One region of the Acuticoccus sp. I52.16.1 genome, then DNA from elsewhere that is predicted to be linked to it. Evidence: riboswitches for the same ligand, from Rfam matches in the RefSeq annotation. Region 1 holds a riboswitch; the other holds the start of a gene.
What was found. Region 1 has a riboswitch for glycine ahead of gcvT (glycine cleavage system aminomethyltransferase GcvT). Riboswitches for the same ligand answer to the same signal wherever they lie in the genome.
Positions count from the first base shown of each region.

Region 2: it holds a riboswitch for glycine, as region 1 does, so the genes downstream of both, MRB58_RS09790 (D-amino acid dehydrogenase) here and gcvT (glycine cleavage system aminomethyltransferase GcvT) in region 1, are expected to answer to the same signal.

Region 1 is NZ_CP094828.1:160,458-164,844, reverse strand. It holds gene MRB58_RS00755 (CaiB/BaiF CoA-transferase family protein) at 1-178, opposite strand, end outside; gene MRB58_RS00750 (MaoC/PaaZ C-terminal domain-containing protein) at 437-1,294, shown strand; gene MRB58_RS00745 (nitronate monooxygenase family protein) at 1,386-2,387, shown strand; glycine riboswitch at 2,467-2,563, shown strand; glycine riboswitch at 2,565-2,660, shown strand; gene gcvT (glycine cleavage system aminomethyltransferase GcvT) at 2,715-3,836, shown strand; gene gcvH (glycine cleavage system protein GcvH) at 3,838-4,206, shown strand; gene MRB58_RS00730 (NUDIX hydrolase) at 4,203-4,387, shown strand, end outside.
Region 2 is NZ_CP094828.1:2,172,725-2,177,111, reverse strand. It holds gene MRB58_RS09800 (pyrroloquinoline quinone-dependent dehydrogenase) at 1-1,871, opposite strand, end outside; gene MRB58_RS09795 (hypothetical protein) at 1,871-2,248, opposite strand; glycine riboswitch at 2,587-2,676, shown strand; gene MRB58_RS09790 (D-amino acid dehydrogenase) at 2,808-4,058, shown strand; gene MRB58_RS09785 (metallophosphoesterase family protein) at 4,098-4,387, opposite strand, start outside.

The DNA of each region.
Region 1 (4,387 bases):
TGAAGTAGGTGGACTCGCCGCCGATCTGCGGCGGCATCCAGCCGCGCGTGTCGTCACCGTTGCCGGGCGCCTCGATCTTCCACACCTCGGCACCGAGGTCGGCGAGGGTCTGCGTCGAGGAGGGGCCGGCGAGCACCCGCGACAGGTCGAGCACCTTGATGCCTTCGAGCGGGTACATCCTAGGCGGCCTCTCGCATACGCGGGGGAGCGAGGGGGCGCGCGGGTGCGGCACGGGTGGAAGCGGGTAACACAGCGATTGTCCTCCCTGTCCGGCGCGATATGGCCGAACGTTGATGTTGACCGAGGCTGCGGGCCTTCGTGGGGGGGCAAGCGCCCGCCGCGGCCCGTCATCCGGCCTAGCGGCGCCCGGCGAGACGCGCTAGCTAATCCCTCGATTAACACATCTCTTCCGTGATCGACCGGGACCTTCCAAACAATGCTCAATCCGGACGTGCTCATCGGCATCGACCTGCCTGAGGTGACGCAAGACCTCGACTGGCGCGACTGCATCATCTACGCGCTCGGCCTGGGCTACGGCGCCGACCCGATGGACGAGGCGGAACTGAAGTTCGTCGACGAGACCAAGCTCGTCGCCATGCCGGCGATGGCGAACGTCCTGGCGATGGCGCCGCACTGGATGAGCCGGCCCGGCACCAGCGTCGACTATTCCAAGATCGTCCACGGCGAGCAGTCCGTGCGCTTGGCGCGGCCGCTGCCGACCGAGGGGCGGGTGAGGGCCAAGACCACCGTGACTGACGTCGTCGACAAGGGCAGAGGCGGGCTCATCGTCACCGAGCGGACCATCGTCGACGCGGCGACGGGCGCGCCCTACGCCACGGTGCGTCAGTCGGCGTTCGCGCGCGGGCAAGGGGGCTTCGGCCGGGCGCAGACGACGGCGCCGCTCGCCGCGGCGCAGATGCCGGAGCGCGCGCCGGACCGCACGGTGACGATCGCCACGCAGCCGGGGCAGGCGCTGATCTACCGCCTGTCTGGCGACTACAACCCGCTCCACTCGGACCCCGCCAGCGCTCGCCGCTCCGGCTTCGACCGGCCCATCCTGCACGGCATGGCGACCTTCGGCATCGCCTGCCGCGCGCTGCTTCTGACCCTGTGCGACAACGACCCGGCGCGCGTGCGCGGACAGGACGGCCGCTTCTCCTCGCCGGTCTTCCCCGGCGAGGCGATCGCGGTCGATATGTGGGTCGTGGCGCCGGGGGTGGCGAACTACACCGCCCGGGTGCCGGCACGCGAGGTGACCGTCCTGACCAACGGGCGGTTCGAGTTCGACGCCTGAAGAGGGTGACCGCCGGATAAGTGCTACGGCACGGGTCTTGTCCCGGAGCCTGGAACGGTCGAGTATCGGGGAAAACAGGAGCGAGACGCCCGTGTCATTGCGCGAAACGATCAAGTCGCTGCGGATCCCCGTCGTGGGGTCGCCGCTCTTCATCATCTCCAATCCGGACCTCGTGCTGGCACAGTGCAAGGCCGGCATCATCGGCTCCTTCCCCGCGCTCAATGCGCGCGAGACGGACGGCGAGCCGATCATGCTGGAGGCCTGGCTGAAGCGCATCACCGAGGAGCTGGATCGCTACAACCAGGCCAATCCCGACCGGCCGGCGGCGCCCTTCGCGGTCAACCAGATCGTCCACCGCACCAACAAGCGCCTGGAGCGCGACATCGAGATCTGCGTGAAGTGGAAAGTGCCGGTGTGGATCACCTCGCTCGGTGCGCGGGTGGAGGTGAACGAGGCGGCGCACTCGGTCGGCGCCAGCGTGCTGCACGACGTCATCAACGACCGCTTCGCCAGGAAGGCGATCGAGAAGGGGGCGGACGGTCTCGTCGCCGTCGCCGCCGGCGCAGGCGGGCATGCCGGCACGCTCTCGCCGTTCGCGCTCGTCCAGGAGATCCGCCGGTGGTTCGACGGGCCGCTGGTGCTCTCGGGCGCGATCGCCCGCGGCGACGCCGTCTTGTCGGCCGAGGCAATGGGCGCGGACGCGGCCTACATCGGCTCGGCCTTCATTGCCACCGAAGAGGCCAACGCGGTCGAGGCCTACAAGGCGATGATCGTCGCCGGCGGGGCGGACGACATCGTCTATTCGGATCTCTTCACCGGCGTCTGGGGCAATTATCTGAAGCCGTCCGTGGCGGCCGCCGGGATGGATCCGGACAACCTGCCCACCAGCGATCCGTCGGCGATGAACTTCGGCTCCGGCTCGTCCAAGCCCAAGTCGTGGTCGCAGATCTGGGGTTCGGGGCAGGGGATCGGCGCGGTCGACGCGGTCCTGCCGGCCGCCGCGCTGGTCGACCGTCTGGCCCGTGAATACGCCGCCGCACGTCGCCGGTTGTTGGGCGCCGACACCGAAGCGGCCTCGCTCGCCGCGCAGTAGCGGCGGGCGTGCGTCACCACCTTGGTCGGGGGTGACAGGGGCGCTCACCTTGACTTTCGCGCCCGGGCAATCATTGTTGGCACAGCGCGCGGGAGAGACCGCAACCCGACGAACGGTTGCGGCGCCGAAGGAGCAACGGCCCGGAAACTCTCAGGCAAAAGGACCGCGCGTCAAAGACATTCTGGAAAGCGGCGGCGGCAGCCGTCCACCGAAGGAGTAGCCGTCTCGGCCGCGAGGCCCGGCGGGAAATCTCTCAGGTGCCATGACAGAAGGGCTCGAGAGTTCGGCAATCGCCGGGCGACCTTTGTCATGGGCTAGGAGAATGGTTTGGCCGAAGTTCCGACCGATGCGCTGAAGCACACCCCGCTGGTGGAGGTCCACAAGGCGGCCGGCGCCCGCATGGTCCCGTTCGCGGGTTACCTGATGCCGCTGCAATATAGCGGAATCATGGCCGAGCATACCGCCTGCCGCGAGGGTGCTGGCCTGTTCGACGTGTCCCACATGGGCCAGCTCCGCCTCGACGAGAGCGAGCCGGGCGCGGCCGCCGCGTGGCTGGAGCGCCTGACCCCGTCCAACATCACCGGGCTGAAGGAGGGAGCCGCGCGCTACAGCGTGCTCACCAACGAGGCCGGCGGCGTGGTCGACGATCTCATCATCACCAACATGGGCGACCACCTGCGCGTCGTCGTCAACGGCGCGCGGCGTGAGGCGGTCGCCACCCACTTCGCCGCCCACGCCGACGCCAAGGTCACCGTCACCCCGCTGGACCGCGCGCTGATCGCCATCCAGGGCCCCGCGGCGGAGGCGGCGCTGGCGCCGCACGTCGACGTCGACCTGTCCGCGCTCACCTTCATGACCGCCGCCTACGGCACCGCCTTCGGCGCCGACGCGATGATCTCGCGCTGCGGCTATACCGGCGAGGACGGGTTCGAGATCTCCGTGCCGAACGCGGTCGCCGCCACCGCCTGGACGACGCTTTGCGAGGACGCGCGCGTGGCGCCGGTCGGCCTCGGCGCGCGCGACACGCTGCGCCTGGAGGCGGGGCTGTGCCTCTACGGGCAGGACCTGTCGGAGGAGATCAGCCCGGTGGAGGCCGACCTCGGCTTCGTCATGCCCAAGCGGCGGCGCGAGGAGGGCGGCTTTCTCGGCCAAGAGCGCATCCTGGCCGAGCTGGCGGACGGACCGAACCGCAAGCGCGTGGGTCTTGCCGTCGGCGGCCGCGTGCCGGCTCGCGCGGGCGCCGTGCTGCAGCTCGACGGCCGGGACGTCGGCCTCGTCACCTCGGGCGGCGTCGGCCCCACCGTGGGCGCACCGATCGCCATGGGCTTCGTCGCCGGCCAGCACGCCGAAATCGGCACGGAGCTTGCCGCAATCGTGCGCGGGAAGTCGGTCCCGGTGACCGTCGCCCCGCTCCCCTTCGTGCCATCGCGAGCCAAACGAAAGACGTAAGATGAAGCGCTTCACCAAGGACCACGAGTGGATCGAAGACACCGACGGTGTCCTCACCGTGGGCATCTCCGACCACGCCCAGGAGCAACTCGGCGACATCACTTTCGTCGAGCTGCCCGACGTCGGCAAGACGCTGGCCAAGGGCGACGCCTTCGCCGTGGTCGAAAGCGTCAAGGCCGCGTCCGACGTCTACGCCCCGGTCGACGGCGAGGTCGTCGAGGTCAACGCCGCGCTCGACGAGAAGCCCGAGCTCGTCAACGAGGCACCGGAGTCGGACGGCTGGTTCGTGAAGTTCAAGGCCGAGGGCGTGGACCTCTCCGACCTCATGGATCAGGCCGGCTACGACGAGTATCTGAAGACGATATCGTGAGTTCACCCCGCCTCGCCGTCCGCGCGCTCGTCGTCGAGGAGGGCCGCCTCCTCCTCGTCAACGCGTATCCCGACGGGCAGAGCGACCTCTGGTGCGCCCCCGGCGGCGGCGTCGAGGCGGGGACCGACCTCACCACCAACCTGAGGCGCGAGGTCCACGAGGAGACCGGCCTCACCGTCGA
Region 2 (4,387 bases), 2.0 Mb from region 1:
AACGGGCCGTTGCGCCGCGCCGTGCCGAGCGGCCGGTCCCACACGGTCTCGCCCGTCTCGATGTCGATCGCCTGGATCCCACCGTAGGGCGGCGCGGTGCAGGGAACGCCGGTATAGTCGTTGCGCCAGCCGGCGTTGACGTCGATCGCGTACGGCGCGCCCACCTGCGGGTCTCCGGCGCCCTCGGGCGACGAGGTACCGGCGTTGTCGGTCTCGTAGATCGGCTTCCACCCCTTCGCGTCCGCCTCCGCCCGCGGGACGAGCTGGTTGTGGTTCGGCACGTCGTTGTAGTTGGCGATGATGAGGCCCTTCTCCGGGTCGAAGGCGATCGAGCCCCAGTCGTTGCCGCCATTGTAGCCGGGGTACTGAATCCACGGCTTGTCGGCCGAGGGCGGGGTGTAGAAGCCCTCGTAGTTCGACAGGCGGAACTGGATCCGGCACCAGAGCTGGTCGATCGGCGAGAAGCCCCACATGTCCTTCTCTTCCAGCGGGTCCTTGCGCAGCGTGTGCCACTCGGATGTCGGCTGCGTCTGGGACAGAGTGTCCGGCTCCAGCTCGCCGGTGGACGGCACGGCGATCTCGCCGACCGGGGTCAGCGGCTCGCCCGTCTCGCGGTTCAGGATATAGATGTCGCCCTGCTTGGAGGGCAGGATCACCGCCGGCACCGTGTCACCACCTTCGCCGGGGTAGTCGATCAGCGTCACCTGGCTGCCGAGGTCGTAGTCCCACACGTCCTTGTGCACGGTCTGGAAGGACCACGCCGGCTCGCCGGTGGTCACGTCGATCGCGACGAGCGAGGTGGACCACTTGTTCTCCGCTTCGGAGCGGTTGGAGGCCCAGTAGTCGACCGCCGAGTTACCGAGCGGCAGATATACGAGCCCGAGCGCTTCGTCCGCCGTCGCGGTGGTCCACATGTTGGGCGTGCCGCGGGTGTAGGTCTCGCCCTCGGGCGGGCCGTCCTTCATCTCCTCGGGCGCGGCGAGGTCCCAGGCCCAGGCGAGTTCGCCCGTCACCGCATCGTAGCCGCGGATGACGCCGGACGGGGCGTCCTCGGCCTGCCCGTCCTTCACCTGCGCGCCGGTGACGGCGATGCCGCGCACGATGGCCGGCGGGGCGGTCACGGCGTACCAGCCGGGCACCTTGTCGCCAATGCCGTCCCACAGGTCGACCTGGCCGTTCTCTCCGAAATCGGCGCACAGCTCGCCGGTCGCGCTGTCGACGGCGATCAGGCGGGCGTCGAGCGTGCCTTCGACGACGCGCGTCTTGCAGGGCGCATCCTCCGGCAGCTCCGGCGCGGTGTAGACGGCGACGCCGCGGCAGCTGGCACCATAGGGGATCGCCTCGTTCGCCACCTCGGGGTCGTAGCGCCAGTTCTCTTCGCCGGTGGCGGCGTCGATCGAGATGAGGATGTTCTTCGCCGAGCACATCAAGAGGGCGTCGCCGACCTTCACCGGCGTGTTCTCGGGCGAATATTTGTCGGACGCCGAGCCCTCCGGCAGGTCGCCGGTGTGGAACACCCAGGCGCGCTCCAGATCGCCGACGTTCTCCGGCGTGATCTGTCCGAGCGGCGAGTAGCGCTGCGCATTCGGCCCGCCGCCCCAGAACGGCCAGTCGGCGCCGGCTTCGGGCTGCGGCTGCGGCTCGCGCGCGGTGGTTTGGGTGGCGACCGGCGCGGCCTCGGTCGGGGCGGCAGCGGCATCGTCGGGCGCGGCATCGCGGGGCGCCGCCTCGGTCTGAGCCGGGGTGGACTGCGGCGTCGACGGCTGCACGGTCGCGGCGGGCTCGGTGGTGTCCTGCGCGAGGGCAGGGGCGGTGAGGGCGCTCGTCACCAACAGCGTTGCGGCGAGCCGGGCGGACATGGAAATGTGCATCACAGAGCACCTTCGCGCGTGCGGCGGCCGAGGAGCGGCAGGAAGAGAAGCAGGATGACGAGGAGCACCGTCGGTGCGACCAGGCGCGGCACCTGCGCCCACCAGTCGGTCCCCACCTCCCAGAAGGCCCAGGCGACGGTGCCGGCCCAGACGAGCAGGTAGAGCCAGATGGCGGCCATGCTGCGCTGCGCCAGGAGGATGGCGACGATGATCAGGCCGAGCCCGGCGATGCCGTAATACCAGCTGCCGCCCAGCGTGATGAGCCAGGCGCCGAGGCCGGCGAGCGGCAGGCCGAGCAAGGCGACGAAGACGGCGAGGATACTCGTCGCCCAGTGGCCGCGGTGCGGCGGAGAATGCGGTTGGGATGCGTGCGCCACGGAGAACCCCTTCGTGCGTGGATCGGGATGGCGGTCGGTGCTGGGGGGTCGGGGTAGGTCCTGGCCCCGCGGCCGAGACGCCGTGGGTCTAACGGGCCAACGCGGTCGGCGCGCAATCGTTCACTCGTAGATGAATTACAAGGACGAAATTCCGGGGCACGGCCCGCGCTGCGCCCCGGTCCGCCGTCGTCGTCACGGACCATGCGGCGCCTGGGCCGTCGCCACGGAAAGGCCGGGCCTGTCCCGTCGGGGCGCGTTGCGCAAATTTGCGGCAAGTCAAGTTTTCGGTTGCGCGAGATCTTGCGAAATTCGCCGAAATGGCCTACCTCAGCAGTATTCAGACGGCACCGGGAGAAGAGGGGGTCCGCCCCCTCGCCGAAGGAGCAACCGCCCCGGAAACTCTCAGGTCCCAGGACCGGTGTCGTCTCAACACTCCGGAAAGCGGCCCGCACACCGGGTCCACCGTAGGAGAAAGCCCGCCACCGGTGGGCGAAGCTCTCAGGTTCCAAGCACGGAGGGGGCAACGCGGCAGACGCCGCCCGTGCGTGGAGCTATCTCGATGACCCATGTCGCCATCATCGGCGCCGGTGTGACCGGCTTGACCACCGCCTATGCCCTCCTCGACCGCGGGTTCGAGGTCACCGTCTTCGACCGCAACCGCTACGCCGCGATGGAGACGAGCTTCGCCAACGGCGGCCAGCTCTCCGCCTCCAACGCCGAGACGTGGACCCAGTGGGGCACGGTCCTCAAGGGCCTGAAGTGGATGCTGCAGGCCGATGCGCCGCTGCTGGTCAACCCGCGCCCTACCCTCCACAAGATGCAGTGGATGGCCAAGTTCCTCGCCAACATCCCGAACTATCGTGCCAACACGGTCGAGACCGTGCGCCTCGCCATCGCCGCCCGCGCCGTCCTCTACGAGATGGCCGAGCGCGAAGGCATCGACTTCGACCTCGAGCATCGCGGCATCCTGCACTTCTACTCCACCATGAAGGACATGCAGCACGCCCGTGAGGTGAACGGCCTCCTCGCCGAGGGCGGCCTCGAGCGGCGCGAGCTGTCGCCGGCCGAGGTCCGCGCCGTCGAGCCGGCCCTGCGCGGCGATTTCGCCGGCGGCTTCTTCACCGAGAGCGATGCGTCGGGCGACATCCACAAGTTCACCATGGGCCTCGCCCGCGCCTGCGTGCGCCGCGGCGCGACCCTGCGCATGGGCACCACGGTCGACACCGTCGCCGCCGTCGAGGGCGGCGTGCGCATCGCCGCCGACGGGATCGAGGAACGCTTCGACGGCGTGGTCGTCGCCGCCGGCGTCAAGAGCCGCGACGTCGCCCGTCAGCTCGGCGACACGGTCGATATCTACCCGGTGAAGGGTTACTCGATCACGGTGGAGCTGAAGGACGAGCTGTCCCGCGCCGCCGCGCCCTGGGTGAGCCTGCTGGACGACCGCGCCAAGATCGTGTCGAGCCGCCTGGGCGAGGATCGCCTGCGCATCGCCGGCACCGCCGAGTTCAACGGCGCCAACCTCGACATTCGCGCCGACCGCATCCGTCCGCTGGTCGCGTGGGCGGAGAAGTACTTCCCCGCGCTCTCCACCGAGCATGCGGTGCCGTGGGCGGGCCTGCGGCCGATGATGCCCTCGATGCTGCCCCGTGTCGGCCGTGGCAAGCACGCCGGCGTCTTCTACAACACCGGCCACGGCCACCTGGGCTGGACCCTGTCCGCCGCCACGGCCGAGCTGGTCGCCGACCGTGTGGAGGACGAACTGGCGCCGCAGCGCCCGGTGGTGCGGCCCGCCTTCGCGCTCGCCGCCTGATCCCGCGCCGCTTCGTTCTGCGAGACGTGCCCGGCCGGCCTACATCGCCGCGCCGGGCGCTGGACCGAGGCTGCCGAACAGAGCGACCTCGCCGTCCAGCCGCACACAGGTGAGGTTGTTGGTGTAGAAGGCGCCGGTGTCGATGCACAGGCGCCCCTCGCTCTCGATCGGTTTCACGTCCGCGTAGTGGCCGTGGACCACCAGCTTGTCGGCCCGCCATGTCGCGCCCGGATGCTCGGGATCGCCCCACAACATCACCGCCTCGTCCTGCAATTCCAGGTCCACCCCGGGCTCCAGATCGGCGTGGACGAAGACGACGTCGCCGGAGG